Regions from separate parts of the Vibrio genomosp. F10 str. 9ZD137 genome, predicted to be linked through region 2. Evidence: predicted binding sites of a transcription regulator. Region 2 holds the regulator's gene; each other region holds the start of a gene.
What was found. The regulator PurR, encoded in region 2, represses purine synthesis genes. The targets are predictions, from matches to a motif close to TNANGNAAACGTTTNCNTNA.

Region 1: the regulator PurR is predicted to act here: its motif matches at 1,795-1,814, upstream of folD (bifunctional methylenetetrahydrofolate dehydrogenase/methenyltetrahydrofolate cyclohydrolase FolD).
Region 3: the regulator PurR is predicted to act here: its motif matches at 3,542-3,561, upstream of ACP45E_RS08560 (NCS2 family permease).

What each region holds. Positions count from the first base shown of each region.
Region 1 covers NZ_JBNGCJ010000201.1:8,238-14,420, reverse strand. The annotation lists gene ACP45E_RS02725 (glutathione S-transferase family protein) at 1-535, opposite strand, end outside; gene ACP45E_RS02720 (LysR family transcriptional regulator) at 653-1,492, shown strand; tRNA gene ACP45E_RS02715 (tRNA-Arg) at 1,605-1,681, opposite strand; gene folD (bifunctional methylenetetrahydrofolate dehydrogenase/methenyltetrahydrofolate cyclohydrolase FolD) at 1,881-2,741, shown strand; gene ACP45E_RS02705 (lytic murein transglycosylase) at 2,883-3,854, opposite strand; gene ACP45E_RS02700 (YcgL domain-containing protein) at 3,881-4,156, opposite strand; gene minC (septum site-determining protein MinC) at 4,311-4,973, shown strand; gene minD (septum site-determining protein MinD) at 4,990-5,802, shown strand; gene minE (cell division topological specificity factor MinE) at 5,807-6,070, shown strand.
Region 2 covers NZ_JBNGCJ010001040.1:2,737-8,919, reverse strand. The annotation lists gene ACP45E_RS22110 (alpha/beta fold hydrolase) at 1-224, shown strand, start outside; gene ACP45E_RS22105 (TVP38/TMEM64 family protein) at 325-1,017, opposite strand; gene ACP45E_RS22100 (TfoX/Sxy family DNA transformation protein) at 1,164-1,754, opposite strand; cyclic di-GMP riboswitch class I at 1,868-1,970, opposite strand; gene purR (HTH-type transcriptional repressor PurR) at 2,113-3,120, opposite strand; gene torD (molecular chaperone TorD) at 3,369-4,016, opposite strand; gene torR (two-component system response regulator TorR) at 4,259-4,972, shown strand; gene elyC (envelope biogenesis factor ElyC) at 5,122-5,925, opposite strand.
Region 3 covers NZ_JBNGCJ010000381.1:1,989-8,171, forward strand. The annotation lists gene spoT (bifunctional GTP diphosphokinase/guanosine-3',5'-bis pyrophosphate 3'-pyrophosphohydrolase) at 1-2,067, opposite strand, end outside; gene rpoZ (DNA-directed RNA polymerase subunit omega) at 2,185-2,457, opposite strand; gene gmk (guanylate kinase) at 2,640-3,263, opposite strand; purine riboswitch at 3,647-3,746, shown strand; gene ACP45E_RS08560 (NCS2 family permease) at 3,820-5,190, shown strand; gene ACP45E_RS08565 (YicC/YloC family endoribonuclease) at 5,274-6,140, opposite strand.

The DNA of each region.
Region 1 (6,183 bases), on a different contig from region 2:
CCTGGGCAGATAACTCAACACCATACGACTGAAAACGGAGGGCGAGAGGAGCATACATCGCATCGGCAATGGACCACTCACCGAACAGCCACCCACCAGGGTAACACGCCATTTGAGCTGACCATAACTGCTCAACCCGAGCTATCTCATTTATCGCTTCAGGACTCAGTTCCACTTTTCTATTTGCTCGGCAATTCATCGGTAGCTCACTACGTAAACTCATGAACCCCGAATGCATTTCAGCAGAAATGGCACGAGCTTGAGCTCTCAAATATCTATCTTCAGGCCACGCTTTCCCTTCGAGAAAAGCTTCATTCACATATTCCAAAATAGCGAGAGAATCCCAAATGGACACCCCATTGTCTATCAGCACAGGGACTTTACCTGCAGGAGTCACACCACTCAGTTTTTGATAGAATTCTTCGGTGTAAAGTTTGAGTTTCGAGACTTCAATATTTACATCGTATTGAGCAAATATAAGCCATGCACGTAATGACCAGCTTGAATAATTTTGGTTACCGATAATGAGTTTCATCTAGGCCTCCTGCCTGTTCCTTTGATTAGAAAACTCAGCTTAGGGGATTGTTTTCTGAATAACTAACGGATAGTTTCGATACAACCTATTTATTAAACCGATGGATAAACGTTCAACATGGACTTTGATGCTCTAAAGAGTTTTCTCGCCTTTGGCGACACTGGCAGCTTTACTCGAGCGGCTAAACAGATTAACCGTACTCAATCCGCTTTTAGCGCTCAAATGCGAAAACTGGAAGATGAGCTCAGTGTTAAGTTGTTCGAAAAAGAAGGACGAAACCTCGTATTAAGTGAAGCAGGGCTCGCCCTTAGAGCTCATGCAGAGCATTTAGTCAACATGCATAATACCGCACTTAAACAAGTGAAACGCTACAAAAACAAACACCCACTTCGCCTTGGGTGTCCAGAAGATTACAACGACAGTATTCTGCCAAAAGTGATTCGTTTACTTCAAGAGTCTGAACCGACTTGTTCCATACAAGTGTTCAGTCAGCCCAGTTTAACGTTAAGAGAATGGCTTGATGACGGAAAGCTGGATGCCGCGATTCTCACTCGGTTAGCCGAGAGCGAAGAAGGGTATTGGCTTGCACGAGATCAAGGGGTTTGGATTTCACATCACGACTTTTCTATCGACGACACTAAACCTATCCCGTTGGCACTGTTTCAATCAGACTGCAATTACCACGCAGCGGCGGTCGAGGGGTTAATAAAACGAGGAACTGCCTATCAATTGCTGGCTTGCTGCAATACGGCATCCGCTCAACGCGCTATTGTTAGGGAAAGAATGGGGATAGGAGCGATGGGTAAGATAAGCGTGTCCAATGACCTTAAGATTCTAGACGATATGCCTCCGTTGCCATCCGTGGACATTGTGTTGGTATCAGCCGCTTCTTTTCATCCCCTACTTGATAACATTGCGCTACAAAAGATCAGTAAGGCGTTCAAGAATCTCATTTAGGCCTTTCTAGCTCTTCGCTTACTTGACTACAGATCTGAGTAAAGACTTGAGTAAAGACGCCAAAAACAACAAAGGCCTGACAACTTAAAAAGTCGTCAGGCCTTATAGAATATGGCACGCCCTAGAGGATTCGAACCTCTGACCACATCCTTAGAAGGGACGTGCTCTATCCAGCTGAGCTAAGGGCGCGCTACAGGAAAGAATTATACGAATAGAAATGAGTAAAGCAATGGGTTTATTCCACTTTGTTGGTTAAGTGTTTAAAAAAGAGTCATGCGGCTATAAAAACCACAATTCGCGCTAGACGCAAACGTTTGCTTATGGATGTTAACCGTAAATTCTGCGACAATAGTTTTATAAGAATTGACTATCAGAATGAAGGAACGTCATGACTGCTCAAAATATCGACGGAACACTTATCTCTCAAACCGTTCGCTCAGAAGTTTCAGCCCGTGTAAAAGCACGAGTGAACGCCGGTTTAAGGGCTCCAGGGCTTGCTGTAGTGCTCGTGGGTGAAGACCCGGCTTCTCAGGTTTATGTAGGTAGCAAACGACGCGCCTGTGAAGAAGTTGGGTTTGTGTCTAAGTCTTACGACCTGCCACCGACGGCCTCTGAAAGTGAATTGCTTGCACTGGTTGAACAGCTAAACAATGATCCTGAAATCGATGGCATTCTGGTTCAACTGCCTCTTCCTGCAGGAATCGATGCGACCCATGTTCTTGAAAGCATCATTCCTGAAAAAGACGTCGATGGTTTCCACCCATACAACGTCGGTCGCTTGGCTCAGCGTATTCCTAAACTACGCTCATGCACACCAAAAGGTATTATCACGCTTCTCGATCGTTACAATATCGATCTTCGCGGTAAACATGCCGTTGTTGTTGGAGCATCAAACATTGTCGGCAGACCGATGACATTAGAGCTTTTGTTGGCAGGTTGTACGACAACGACTTGTCATCGCTTTACGAAAGATCTTGAAGGGCATGTACGTCAAGCTGATGTTGTCGTCGTGGCGGTGGGTAAACCCAACTTTGTTCCTGGTGCCTGGATTAAGAAAGGCGCGATTGTGGTTGATGTCGGTATTAACCGCTTAGAGTCGGGCAAGCTTGTTGGCGATGTGGAATATGATGCCGCAAAAGAAAACGCTAGCTACATCACTCCAGTACCCGGTGGAGTCGGCCCTATGACCGTTGCCAGCCTTATTGAAAATACGATGATTGCTTGTGAACAATTCCATACTGAAAAGTAAGCTCAGAGCTATTTAGATATATTCGCTGTTTAGAGATATAAACTATCTAGAGAAATGAACGATAGAAGCAGGGCTCGATAACAAGAAGCTCTATGCAATAAAAAGGCTCCTTCATAGGAGCCTTTTGTGTTTGACGTGCTTTTAATACGTAATACGGTCTGCTAAGTGGCTCACTGCGAGCGCAAAGTAGTAAGATCGGTTCCACTTCATGAGAACGTTGTAATTGTTGTAGACCAGATAAGTACGGCCTTTGTAGTCATCAGGCATAATTAGCCATGCTTTAATATCGGTATCGAGCTTGGGTAATGGGCTACCGTCATATCGGGTGATGCCTAGTTCACTCCATTGCTGGATGTACTTGCCTTTATCGGCAGTTCGGCCTTGCAACTGAATATCCACCGATTCTGGCACCTGAACTTGACGCCCCCAGGTGTAGGTATCATCCCAACCCGATTGGCTTAAGTAATTGGCTGTTGATGCGAACACATCAGCCTTTGTGTTCCAGATATCTTTCTTTCCATCACCATTGCCGTCTGCAGCAAAAGCCAAAAAGGAGCTTGGCATAAACTGACACTGACCCATCGCACCCGCCCAAGAACCTTTCATCGCTTCAGGGGTTATGTGGCCTTCATCTAAAATGGTTAATGCCGCCATTGCCTCTTTACGAAAGAACGCTTCTCTGCGCCCTTCGTACGCCAGTGTGGTTAATGCATCAATGACACTGTAATTACCGGTAAATTTACCGAAGTTACTTTCAACGCCCCACAAAGCAACAATGTACTGTGGCTGCACACCATACTCATCACCAATACGCTTGAGATCGGCATAGTGCTTGTTGTATAAGTCTTTCGCCTGTTTCACTTTCCAATCAGGAACCGCTCTTGGAATGTATTCGTCAAGCGTGAGTTTCTTCTCTGGTTGGTTTCTATCAGCCGTCACAGCTCGAGGCTTGAAAGTAACCTTTTCAAAAGCGCGAGTGACCATGTCAGGCGAAATGCCCTGCTCTATCGCTTCTTCCTTTAACTTCTCAACGTATTGTTCAAAACTCAGTTCATTGGCTATTGCCGAGCATGACAAACCTAAACCTAGTAATACTGATAGAATTTTTTTCAAACTGCCCTCCTTGAGCAATCTTCGCACTATTTTTGTTGTGCTTTTTGTTCTTTATATTTATCGAGCAAATTCTCTTGGGGTGGTGGCAGTTGCAAGAAAAAGCCTTCGTCATCCAACGATTTTTGCACCTTTTCTCTGTTCCCTTGAGCCAGTTTATGCTTATCCAGTTTTATCACCATCACAAATATAGGTTTACCGAACATTTGCATCAAGGTGTCAGGAACTTGTGAAAAATCATCCTTCTTCGGGATGTACAGGTAAGTCCCTTCTTTCTTAGAACTTTTATATATAGAACAAAGCATAAGTCGCCTTTTGATTAAATGTTGAGTCATTCATTTAAATAACGTTAGAGTTTTGAAAATTAACCGCAACAGCACTTGCCGTCACAAGTCATGAAATATAACATGAGACCCTCAGCTTCAGGCAATGCCGTTTCAGTAAAGGCAGAAAAATATAATGTCCAATACTCCCGATTTAAAAGGCAGCAGCTTCACTTTGTCAGTGTTACATCTTTCTGATAACGAAGTCACTAAAACAGTTACATTTCTTAAAGAAAAAGTGTCGCAAGCCCCTGCTTTCTTCACCTCTGCTCCCGTTGTTATCAATATTGCGAAAGTAGAAGGGGATATCGATTTCACCACATTAAAAATGGGCATTGAAGAGGTTGGAATGATTCCAGTAGGGATCACTGGCAGTAAAGATAAGCGACTTCAAAACCTAGCAACAGACGCTGGGTTTGCGGTTATGTCCGCGACCAATACACGAGCTCAAGCTCCCGCGCAGATGGCTCCGCCCACTGTGATTCGTACACCTGTACGCTCAGGGCAACAGGTGTATGCAAAGGATGGCGACTTAGTCATTTTAAACCACGTAAGTGCGGGTGCAGAAGTTATCGCCGATGGTTCTATTCATATTCATGGAACACTTCGTGGGCGCGCCATTGCCGGTGCGAATGGGCAACAACAAGCAAGAATATTTTGCAACGATTTACAAGCTGAACTGGTGTCGATTTCAGGGAACTACTGGTTGAGCGATAAGATTGAAGAGACGTTTTGGCAGAAGAAAGTCATGATCAGCATGGATAATGATTCACTGACGCTTGAAACACTCACACTATAATTAAAAAGGAAAAACCATGGCTCGCATTATTGTTGTCACGTCAGGTAAAGGTGGCGTAGGTAAAACGACTTCAAGTTCCGCCATCGCATCAGGGCTGGCACTCAAAGGACAAAAAACCGCTGTTATTGACTTTGATATTGGTTTAAGAAATCTTGATTTGATCATGGGCTGTGAACGCCGTGTCGTTTATGACTTTGTTAATGTGATCAACGGTGAAGCGACATTAAATCAAGCGTTAATCAAGGATAAAAGAGCTGAAAATCTGTTCATTTTACCTGCATCACAAACTCGTGATAAAGATGCTTTAACCAAAGAAGGTGTGCGCCGAGTCTTCGATCAGTTAGATGAAATGGGGTTTGATTTCATTATTTGTGACTCACCAGCAGGTATTGAGCAAGGCGCTCTCATGGCGCTGTATTTTGCCGATGAAGCCATTGTTACCACGAACCCAGAGGTGTCTTCGGTTCGAGATTCTGACCGTATTCTTGGTATCTTGGATTCTAAATCACGTCGTGCAGAAGAAGGCTTGCCACCGGTTAAGCAGCACTTATTACTCACTCGTTACAATCCAGCGCGTGTTACATTGGGCGAAATGCTCAGCGTGGAAGATGTGGAAGAAATTCTGCACATTCCACTTCTTGGGGTTATCCCTGAGAGCCAAGCCGTTCTCAATGCGTCGAACAAAGGTGTCCCTGTGATTTTTGATGAAGAGTCAGATGCAGGCTGTGCTTATAACGATACAGTAGAGCGCTTACTCGGCGAACAAGTGGAATTCCGCTTTATAGTCGAGGAAAAGAAAGGAATCTTTAAGCGACTATTCGGAGGTTAAGCACATGTCATTGTTAGAATTTTTCCGCCCTCAAAAAAAGAACTCGGCCAATCTAGCCAAAGAGCGCTTACAAATTATTGTGGCCGAACGACGTAGCCACAACGATCCTTCGCCTTCTTACTTACCACAATTAAAAGAAGATATTCTTAAGGTGATTGCAAAGTACGTAGAAGTCGATCCTTCAATGGTTGAGTTAAGCTTTGAGCATAAAGATGACGACATCTCAGTACTTGAGCTGAATGTAAAACTTCCAGATGAAGAAAAATAATAGGTAGATCAGTTACTTACTTGCTTGGCTACTTAGCTACTTAGCTACTTAGTAAATGAGCCACTTGGTCCGTTATTGTTTCAATGCAGCTGTGTCGTGTTTATGAGCCTCTT
Region 2 (6,183 bases):
ACCCATTGATGAAGTACTTCAAAAATAGAGAGTTACCGATCCCGACACTCTATTTAATGGGTGAGCAAGACTATATGTTTATCCAACCGGTAAAAGAAATGGTTGCGGCTCATCAAGATAGCAAACTGCTAGAAATACCTAATTGTGGCCATGTATGTAATGTTGAGCGCCCGGAAGAATTTAATCGTTACTCTATAGAGTTTATTAAAAACTGCACTCGATAGGTAGATTCCACTCACGCAAGAATCCCACCCAAGCAAGATCAATTAGGTGCTACACGAGCCTTATTCCGTAGCACCACGACTTTTTTGCCTCAAGAATACGTTACCCTTCATTTTGCTTCGCAGAGTCACTCTTTCTTATTATCGTCATAGCTTTCTTGGTGATGATTGGAAATAGCCCCAACAAAACAAACGATAGAATTACAGGCAAGGAGACAATGCCTGAAAGGCTTTCTATGTTGGCGAGTTGTGTTCCCGCGTTAAGATAGACAGCGGTACCCGGTAGCATACCGAGTTGACTCACGAGGTAGAATCTTAAAGCTGATATTGGCGTCAATCCCATTAAAAGGTTGATCAAAAAGAATGGAACAACAGGGATAAGACGCAGTGAAAAAAGATAAAACGCACCATCTTTTTCTACCCCTTCATTAATCGTCGAGAGTTTGGAACCGAATTTCTTTTGAACCCATTCCTTCAACAAAAATCGACTACTAAGAAAGGCAAGCGTTGCGCCTATTGAGCTGGCAAAAGAAACTAGAACTAAGCTGGTCCAAAATCCAAACAACGCGGCACCTAATAGAGTAACAACCGCAGCACCTGGGATAGAAAATGCGACCACAACGATATAAATCACAAAGTAACTTAGCGCTGCGATTACAAAGTTGGATTCAATAATATTACTCAATGATTCTTGCTGTGACTTTGCATTCTCTAAAGTCAAAAGGTGCCCGTAGTTTATCGTTAGAAACAAAATGGTGCCTATCAGAAAAATGGCAAAGAGTATTTTTTTATTCATAGTTAGAGAACCAGTAAGTTGATGTGTTTATAGAGAACCGTATTAGGGTGAAAAAATTTCAAGTAGCAATAGAATAAAAAGATTCAAGCTTTGATGCTGATAACGAGGCATAAAAAAACCAACATATGAATGTTGGCTTTTTTGAGTTATCTTAATCGATTCGCGAGTTCTTCCCGTCTCTCTTGGGGAATAACAGACCAGTGAGTCCCCTTAATGGCGCCTTCTAGCGCCCAAAGAAGCTCCAGCCCCACATCTGATGGGTGAGATTGCTGAATGGCCTTATAAGCGGCTACAGAGCCTTGTTCCTCAAGAGTTGCTACAGAATCAATACCCGCTTTTTTCAGCATTCTTTCCGTTGCCAACCTAAGATTTGGTAAATCCTTAAGGCGATCCGGTTTTGCAGATGCTTGGCTTTCTTTCTCTTTCTTTGCAATCTCTAATGAGTTTTTCGCTTCAGCGAGAGTGGTTGCTGAATCTGACATCCAATCATCAGGTAACGCATAATATTTTGTTACGACAGGGTGTCCGCGCTTTTTATAGACATATGGCATATAGCCTTGCTGCTTGAACTTTTTAACGGCAATGCTATCGGCTCTTATGTGAAGTTTGTCATTTACAACAAGTGCAAACATTGTGTCTTCAACAAAAATACCGAAACCGCCAAACATTGAACGAGACTTTACTCGTCCAAGCTGTTCAAACAGCCTCATTGAGTCTTTTAGTATTGGTTTATCCATGCTGTATGTTCTCGGTGTATGTTAAATACGCCACCAAATCAGGTCCGAGAGGTTAGCAAAATATGCAGAAACTGTGTCATTTACGGGTAAATTTTATGTTTGCATTGCTTGCCATCGGTAACCCCGCTACCTACCAACTCCTGTGATAAACAGAATGTTTGGTTTAGGCCGGAGGCTTTGCGTCCCACCTTTTCAAGTGGTTTGCCCTGTGCGTGACTGAAAATAAAGCTTTGATCAATTTGAATGAGAATCACAAAACCGCCTGGTTAGTGTGATGTTCATCCAACAAATTCATCTCAATATTGAGTCTAAACTATAACATATAATTAGCAAGTAAAGAAAAGCCGGTCAAAGCAAACTACTTATTGAGATCCTTTACGGTGTTTCGTTCTACGATTTCAGGGTGCATCTCAAATATGCGCTTTTCGTGATCTTTATCTTTGATTCTCTCAAGCAAAATTTCAAATGCATTTTTACCTACACGACGTTTGGGTTGGTGTACGGTCGTTAGTGGAGGAGAAAAGTACTCAGCAAGCTCAATATTGTCATAACCAATGACAGAGATATCGTTAGGAACGTTAATCCCTTTTTGCCCCAAGCGACTGATTAAACCGAGAGCCATCGTGTCGTTGAAACAGAAAATGGCCGTTGGTTTGTTGTCCATCGCCGCAATTTGGTCTGCTGCTAAGACTGCGGTATCACACTCAAAGTTACCTTCTAAGATCCAATCTTCATCGATTTTTAGGTTGGCTTCTGTCAATGCTCGCTTAAAGCCTAAAATGCGCTCTTGGCATGCTGCTTTTTCAAAATGCCCGCTTAGACAGGCAATATCTTTATGGCCTTTATCAATCAGGTATTTTGTGGCGAGATAACCACCTTCTTCTGAATTATCGATTATTTTATCAGCCTGGGAGCTTTCTGGGCCCCAATCCATGACAACCTTTGGAATGGTTGAGTGACGATCAAGCATTTCTCGAAGTTCTTCAGTAAGGTCAGAACACATGACCAGAATGCCATCCACTCGTTTCTCGGCCAGCATGCGAATATAGTCACGCTGTTTTTCATAGATACCGCCGGTGTTACAAAGAATCAGCGTGTAGCCTTGGCGATAACAATAGCTTTCAACACCGTCAATGACTTCAGAAAAGAAAAGATTAGTAGACTGAGTGACCAGCATGCCAATAGTTCGTGTTGTGTTGCATTTTAAGCTGCGGGCAACGGCACTTGGCGCGTAGTTGAGCTCTTCAACGGCTTTATTCACTTTTTCTTGTGTCGTTTCTGCCACGAATCGCGTTTTATTGATAACGTGAGAAACAGTGGTCGTTGATACGCCAGCTAAGCGAGCAACATCTTTAATTGTGGCCATAATTCTTTTCCTGTTAATTGCAGTTGCAATTCCATTCACTAACAAAGCGTTTCAGTGCTTACATGAGCAAAAACATCTTATTATGAGTAAAAACACAAAAACCGCCAATAATAGCGGTTAGTTAGTCATTCTTTTGTCGTTATTATTTCAATTTTAGACGTCATGTGAAGGACAAGCAATGAAAAGCGGTCATATTCGCGTGATCTAAAACGACAATTAGACAATATCATGGTGTTTATATCGAGTTTTTACTCGCCAGTTAAGTACTGGTAATCGAGTTCCAGAAAAGCACTCATCAATTCAGATACTGCAGCATAGAAACCGAAATCATCCAATTGCTGACATTTATGGGTGAATTGCGGGACCCAAGATAACAAGTAGGTTGAGATAAACTGTTCTTGCTCAATCAGCGCTTGGTCAAGGTGCTTTTCTATTTCAACTTCATTGGAACGGATAATCAGGTGACCTAAAAAATCGAGCTCAATAGCGATATGATCAGCCGGTTCATTGAGGGTTTCATGAACTGCCACATTATGCTTCGCCATCAGATCCGCCATTTCCTTTGCAGGGGTATCGTTGAGTATTCCAGCCTCGCCAATATAAATTGACGCGTATGGCAGAGCCGAATCTTTCTCTGACTTTAAAAATAGGTCACAAAAGTCAGCAGATAACTCAAGTTGTGCATCTTCTCTATCTTGCAGTCGATTCAGTGCATCAACGAGTTTATCAATCGCAGGCTTTAATGATGGGTTCTCTCCCAAACCAGTAAGGAAAGCTCTAATCTGAGCCGACTGGTACTGTTCGACATCCGGTTCTGTGAGTTCTTTGGCGAATAGACTAGATAGCCACCAGTAGATTTCAGCACGTTTTTCGTTGAATGCTTTTGTTTCTTGCATTGTCATTAGCCTTAACAGAAATAATCTTTCTAGTTTAACGAATAAAAATGAACAGGGTTACTTAAGAGTATGATAAAAATTGTGAAATTATGTCGAATTATGAACAGATTCAGCTATCTTGTTTTGAATCAATAAACTTGCAAGATTTGTCCAAACTTAACCGGATGAGCTAGAATTGTGATGAATTATGAATAGAATGGCTCTAGCAAAATCATTCCAATGAATAAAAATAAGTGGGTTAAATGACTTATCATATACTGGTCGTCGAAGACGATGCTGTCACACGCAGTAAGCTGGTCGGCTACTTTCAGAATGAAGGCTATACGGTGAGTGAAGCTCAAAGCGGTGAACAGATGCATGAAATATTGAACATGTCCTCTGTCGATTTGGTCATGCTTGACATTAACCTTCCAGGCTCTGATGGCCTGATGTTGACACGAGAACTGCGAAGTCAGTCGGACATGGGTATTATTTTGGTAACCGGGCGAACCGACAGCATTGATAAGATTGTTGGCTTAGAAATGGGCGCGGATGATTACGTCACCAAACCCTTTGAATTACGTGAACTGCTGGTTCGAGTGAAAAATTTATTGTGGCGGATCTCAACAGCAAAGAATGCCTCTTCTCTCCCTGCGGTAAAAGACGCCAACGAGAAATTGGTTCACTTTAGTGATTGGACGTTTGATATTCAGCGCAGAGCACTTAGTCGTGATGGTGTTCCGGTTAAACTGACCAAAGCCGAATACGAATTGCTTGTTGCGTTATCATCGTACCCTAACCAAGTGCTAAGCCGAGAACGTATACTCAACATGATCAGTCACCGCGTTGATGCGCCAAACGATCGTACTATTGATGTGTTGATCAGACGCATGAGAGCGAAAATGGAATACGACGCAAAGAACCCCCAAATTTTTGTCACTGTCCATGGCGAGGGGTATATGTTTGCCGGAGACTAAACCTAGCATTCGTAAAAGATTGTGTTCCCACAATCACGGTATTTATTCATAGGATAGACAAAACAGCCCGAACTTTATGACTTCGGGCTTTTAATATGGGAGCGATCTATCTCGGAGATTCATAAATTTAACCGTTTTAGAGATGACGCCTAAAGCGTATTGTCTTCTACTTCCAAAACGTTCTCTTCGTAATTGGCGGCTTTATCACGTAATGTTTGCCAGATCATCCCTAAGGTTTCGTGCCAATATCGTTCTGTTTGCTCTAGGTAGCGTGCTCTTGGTGTGTATTTTTCCCAAGGCTGATTAATATTTTGGTGGGCCAAGTAGTTAGTTGGCGCAGGAACTGGTTTAATTCCAGCGGAGTGAAACTCGTTTAGTGAGCGCTGCATATGACTTGCCGATGTAACGAGTATCAGTTTTTTCTGACCGACAAACGCCGCGGCTTGTCGCGCTTCTTCCCACGTATCTTTGGCTGTTTCCAGCAAGATAATATCAGACTTGGACACCCCTAACGCGAGTGCAACTTTCGCCATCATTCGCGCGTTACTAAATTCAGAACCTCCAGCGTAACCTGAGAGAATCAGTTTAGAACCCGGGTACATACGAGAGATTCGAATCCCTTCACTCAGTCTCATCAACGCAGTGCGACTGAGTTCAGAGGTGGGTGGGATTTGATCATCGACCACATGCCCACTGCCTAGAACCATCACGTAATCGATAGATTCATCGATGGGTAAAAAGGCAGAGTAAGTCCGCTCCATTGGCATTAGAAGGCGCGTAGAGATAGGTTGGAAAGCAATGAGGAAAATACCGCAAAGAGAAAACAATACGACAAAACATCCTGTCTTTCGTTTAGCGGTAAACATAATAAGCATCAAGCCTAAAAAACCAACAATGAGCATTGCAGGTAAAGGCATCAACAATGAAGAAACAATCTTTTTCAGCTCAAACATACAAAAATAGTCCGAAAAAACACCACTTGATAATAAAAATAGGAGAATCCTTCTCTATTCCTACCATTCCTATGACAGAATAGCGGGACAATTCTTTATCATAACCCAACTGTTGTAAGCGAACGCCGTGATTTCGACGATATCGCCCACAAATTTGTAAAAAACATGGATGGTTTGAGTAAAGCCTAGGCACGCCAAGTCATTGTTTGGGAAGACCTTCGGTTATTTTTACACGGTTTGAACATGGGTCTTTGTTAC
Region 3 (6,183 bases), on a different contig from region 2:
CATGATCCCAGCAAGATGCACACGATCTTTCGTTGTCAGTAGCATGGTGATGGTATATAAGCGACCGTCACGCTCTTCCGTTGAAATTCCGTGAATATTCGAGCCCGTTTTAGAGATAACATTGGTCAATTCTGCTAGAGCCCCTTGGCTATTTTGCATATCGATCGTTAACTCGGTAATGAACTCTTGCTCGTAATCTTCGGTCCATTCAACGCCCATGTACTTATCGGGTTCTTTTTGGTACCCGCGAACATTCGGACACGTTTCGCGGTGGACCACAAGGCCACGACCTGGAGAGACGTGCGCTATGATGTGATCATCAGGGATTGGGTGACAACATTTCGCGAACGTCAGTAGGATTCCTTCAGCCCCTCGAATTGGCAGTTTCTTCTTAGGCTTTCCATCTTTGGTGATCACTTCGGTTAATTCATCGCTATCGCCTAGCAAGCGTCGAGCGATGACGATACTCATGAGTTCACCAAGACCAATAGCGGCCAATAAATCTTCCAATGTCGGGATTTTTAGGTCACTCAGCACTTGTTGAATATTGTCTTCACTGACATCGGAAATCGACTGATCACCGAGTGCGTGATTAAGCAGACGACGACCCAGTGTGACCGATTCTTCACGACGCATGGTTTTCAGTACTTGACGAATCTTAGTGCGGGCTCGAGAAGTCACCACATAGTTAAGCCAGGCTGCATTTGGGCGCGCGCCCGGTGCACTGATGATTTCGATGGTTTGCCCGTTCTTTAGCGATTTGCTCAGTGGGTATGGGTTTCTATCGACACGAGCACCGACACACATATTGCCCACATCGGTATGCACCGCGTACGCAAAGTCGACAGCGGTTGCCCCTGCAGGCAGTTCAACGATGCGACCTTTTGGTGTGAAGACGTAAATTTCATCTGGGAACAGATCAGATTTCACGTTTTCAATGAACTCAAAAGAGTTACCGGCACTTTGCTGAAGTTCGAGTAGGCTTTGCATCCAGCGCTGAGCTTTCACTTGCGCTGTTGTGCCAGTGCGATCACTGTCATTTTTATATGACCAGTGCGCAGCGACACCTTTGTCGGCCATTTGGTCCATGTCTTCAGTGCGAATCTGTACTTCAACTGGAACACCGTGAGGGCCAATCATTGAGGTATGTAAAGATTGATAACCATTGGCTTTTGGAACCGCAATGTAATCTTTCATGCGACCAGGGCGAGGCTTATACAAACTGTGAACTTGACCAAGAACGCGGTAACAGGTGTCTACACTGTCGATGACCACACGGAACGCATAGATATCCATAATGGTATGGAATCGCTGATCTTTGGTTTTCATCTTGTTGTAGATGGAATAAAGGTTTTTCTCGCGTCCGAACACTCGAGCTTTGAGCCCAAAATCTTCTAGGCGGCCTTCAATCTCACTGTGAATGCGCTGAATCATCTCTTTTCGGTTGCCACGCGCGGCTTTGACCACTTCTCGAAGGACTCGATAGCGATTAGGGTAGAGCGCTTCAAAACCCAGCTCTTCTAGCTCTGTTTTGATATTGTGGATACCAAGGCGATGCGCCAAAGGAGAGTATATTTCAAGAGTCTCACGAGCGATGCGACGTTTTTTATCAGGGCGCAATGCACCTAATGTACGCATGTTGTGAGTACGGTCAGCAAGCTTGATTAAAATAACGCGGATGTCTTGCACCATTGCAAGGACCATCTTACGGAAGTTTTCAGCTTGAGCTTCTTTGCGATCTCGAAATTTAAGCTTATCCAGCTTAGACACACCATCAACGAGTTCTGCAACTGTATTGCCAAACTGCGCTTCTAAATCTTCTTTTGTGACATCACAGTCTTCAATGACATCGTGAAGGAGAGCAGCTTGTAGAGTTTCAATATCCAGGCGCATTTCAGCTAAGATACGAGACACAGCAACAGGGTGGATGATGTATGGTTCACCGCTTGAGCGGGTTTGCCCTTCATGGGCGTCTCTTGCTACCACATAAGATTGACGCAGAGCCTCAATTTGAGGCTCTGTTAGGTATTCTTGGGCAACGTCTTTGAGGCTATCAAATAGATACAAATTATAGGCCCGGCAGGTTGTTTAATGGTAATAAGCAACTTACTTTACTTTGCAAAGAAATGTACAAAGAAATCACTAGCAAGCCAGTTCTTCGTGGACAAGTTCTTTGCGGACAAGCTAGCGAGTGTGAGCGATGCTACTGACTGCTGCGAGTTCTGCTGCTTCTTGCTCTTGTTGCTCTTGGCGCTCACGTGCGTCTAGAACATCTTTAGTAATAAGCCCTTCTTCGATTTCGCGTAGAGCGATAACCGTTGGCTTATCATTCTCTTCTGGCACTAATGAATCTTTACCGCCAGTCTGCATTTGACGAGCGCGGCGTGCCGAAATAAGAACTAGGTCGAAACGATTACCTACTTTTTCAACAGCATCTTGAACAGTTACGCGTGCCATGAGGACTCCAATTAGTTAACTTAAATTTTTAATGACGAGAAAGTATACAAGCTTATATCAATACTTTCTAGCGATTAAATAGATTTGATCCTAAAGGATCTTGTGTATTAAAGGCGCTAAGAGTGAGTGTGAATTCTCAGAGCCGCTATATTCATTTCGCGTATTTTGGCTAGTCAGGTCGATTATTCAGCCAAAAGTGCGTCAAGCATGCCTTTATACTTGGCTGCTTGTTTATCTTGTTTCAATCTTTCGGCGCGAATAATGGCTTTAAAGTCCATCAGAGCGGCATCGAAGTCATCATTAATGATCACGTAGTCGTATTCATTGTAGTGAGAGATCTCTGCTTTTGCTTCTGCCATGCGTTTGGCAATCACAGCATCGCTGTCTTGACCGCGAGCATTTAAGCGACGTTCAAGCTCGCCATTTGAAGGCGGTAGAATGAAAACGCTGCGAGCCAGTGGCATTTTTTCGCGTATTTGACGAGCGCCTTGCCAGTCAATATCAAGAAAGACATCAATGCCTTTTTCTAAATTTTCTTCAATCCAAACCTGAGAAGTGCCGTAGTAATTACCAAATACTTCTGCGTATTCTAAAAACTGGCCTTTACCGATCAGGTCTTCAAAGTGTTCTTTCTGTACGAAATGGTAGTGAACGCCATCTTGTTCACCCGGACGCATGCCGCGAGTCGTATGAGAAACCGATACTTTCATAGCATAGGTTGGATTGGTTTCTAGCATCGCTGAGATCAAGCTAGATTTTCCTGCGCCGCTAGGTGCAGATACGATATATAGAGTACCTTTGCCCATTTGTACTGTTCCACGTTTGGTTGAATGGAAGTCGAAAGTGCTTCGTCTTCAATTAAAGATAGCACTGACCCAAATTATCGTCACCAAGGGGATAAATCATTGGTCGATTTATCGAGTAAATTGGTGGTTTTTTAGGCCAGAAAAATGGAGGCGAAGAGTAGCATGTTTTACGTGTTTTGGACAAGAGAATGGTCTGGGCAATCACATCACTCTTTATTGGTTGGTATGAGTGAGAAATGCGGATTCGTAAAGAGTAAAAAAGGCAGGATAATGAATATTTTGGCAATCGTTTGCTTGTTTATCAAGCGTTTGATTTATTGTGTAATTTTTATTCTTAATTCATGTCGAAAATCATTGAATTATTCACCGGAGCGATTAAAATTCGCGCCAAAGTTTTATCGCACTGTATATGTTTAGTGATTTGGTCTAAACGTTTCTACTACTGAGCCTAACTCGGTTGCTACAGTCATTTTTGGTTGTGTCGCTGTTAAACGGACCTTCATATTCAGCGTGATAATCCCACCGAATTTTTAAATTAACTGAATAGGGTTCCGTTGTGAGCATCGATACTAGTATTAAGGATAGAGCGTCTGATTCTTTTCTTGAGTCAACCTTCAAAATTACCGAAAGAAAATCCACCATTGGCACAGAGCTGTATGCCGGCTTTATTACTTTTTTGGCCATGAGTTACATCCTCGCGGTTAACCCAGCGATTCTAGGTGATATTCCTGGTATGGATCGTGGTGCCATCTTTACCGCTACCGCACTGGCGGCTGCGCTTGCAACGCTGGTGATGGGCGTATTTGGTAATTACCCTGTGATGCTTGCACCAGGGATGAGTATGAACGGCTTTTTTAAAGGGCTATTGTTCAGTGGCTCTGTCGCTTTGGTTTGGCATGAAGCGTTGTTTGGTATTTTCTTATCAGGTGTGCTCTATCTAATTCTTTCAATGACGAACTTGCGCAAAGCCATGATTGAGTCGATTCCCGAAGATCTTAAGTTGGCGATTACCGTTTCTCTCGGCCTATTTATCGCTTTTCTAGGCTTAAAGAACGCAGGCATCATTGTGTCGAATCCGTTTGTTCTTGTCGGTATGGGAGATATTACTAATCCACAAGTGTTGATCGCGTTCATCAGTATTTTTATAGCTTTGGGCTGTATGGTTCGTGATATTAAACTGGCGACGTTCATTTCGTTTGTTTCAGCGATCGTTTTAACCATTCTTGCTGATATTTTCTTGGGCACCAATCACGCGCCGATCCCAGATCAGTTTGTCACTATGCCACCAAGTATGGAAGGCAGTTTTGGTGCGATCTTTAACTTCTCAGGATTTACCGCAGAGAAGATGTTTGATCTGCTTTTCATCGTGATCATCTTCTTGATTGTCGATTTCTTTGATGGGCTAAGTACGATTGTTGGTGTTGGTCGTGATGCGGGTATTATCGATAAAGATGGCAAGGTACCGAATGCACGCTCAGCATTGGTTGCTGATGCAGGCGGAACCGTGATTGGTTCAGTATTAGGTACGACGTCTATTACCGCATTCTCTGAATCGGGTATTGCTTCTTCACAAGGGGCGAAAACTGGCTTGGCTGCGGTGATGGTTGCCGGTTTATTCTTAATCTCGCTATTCTTATATCCGCTGTTCTCTATCTTCTCTGCTGCGATGGTGGCACCCGCGATGGTGGTGGTTGGTATCTACATGATTGGTCGCCTAGGTCAAATTAACTGGGAAAAGAAAGAGTCACGCATTGCTGCCTTCTTTACCATCATGTTTACAGTATTAAGTTTCTCTCCTGCAAACGGCATGGCGATGGGCTTTATCAGTTATGCATTTACGATGGTGGTTGCGGGTAAAGGCAAGCAAGTCCACCCAGTGATTTACGCGCTGAGTGTGTTGTTCATGACTTACTTGGTTCTATTATAAATTAAGTGATTAACTGTCCAGTAAAAATAAAAAAACCAGAGCAAAAAATGGCTCTGGTTTTTTTGATCTCAAAATAATTAACTTTATTCTATATTCTGGATCTGCTCGCGCATTTGCTCGATAAGCACTTTTAACTCAACACCTGATGCAGTGATGTCGGTGCTGATAGATTTAGACGCTAGCGTATTGGATTCGCGGTTGAACTCTTGCATCATGAAGTCTAGTTTACGACCACAAGCGCCACCTCTCTTCATCACAGCATTGGCTTCTTTCACGTGTGAATCTAAGCGATCCAGCTCTTCGGCTACATCGGATTTTTGTGCAAGCAAGATAAGCTCTTGTTCGACGCGAGAGCCATCGAGTTCAATGTTCGCTTCTTCAAACTTCTTCAATAGACGCTCACGTTGCCATTCTAAAATTTCAGGCATGCGCGCGCGTACTTTCACCACTTCTTCTGTAATAGCCGCCAAACGTTGGTCGATCAGTGCTTTCATGTTGGCACCTTCGCTTGCACGCGCCTCGATGAACTCTTTAATTGCTTCATCAAATCCAACCAAAAGGTCTTTGTTGATGCTGTTCATGTCTTGCTCTGGTGTTTCCATAACACCCGGCCAGTTCATGATTTGAAATGGGTTCAAACGGCTCTCTTCGCCAGTTAACGACATCACTTGATTTGCCGCATTGATCACTTGCTTAGCTAAATCTTGATTGATGGTTAAATCGCCTTTAGCGGCAGGGTTTGCTTCAAAACGCAGATTACACTCTACTTTTCCGCGCGCTAAACGCTTACGAAAACGCTCACGAAGCACTGGCTCTAAACCGCGAAACTGCTCTGGCATGCGGAAGTAAGTTTCTAAGTAACGCTGGTTTACCGAGCGAATTTCCCAAACAGCGGTGCCCCATTCGCCTTTCACTTCTTTACGTGCGTAGGCTGTCATACTATAAATCATCGAATTTTCCTGTCTCAATATTAGGTGAAAATTAACCGCGCAA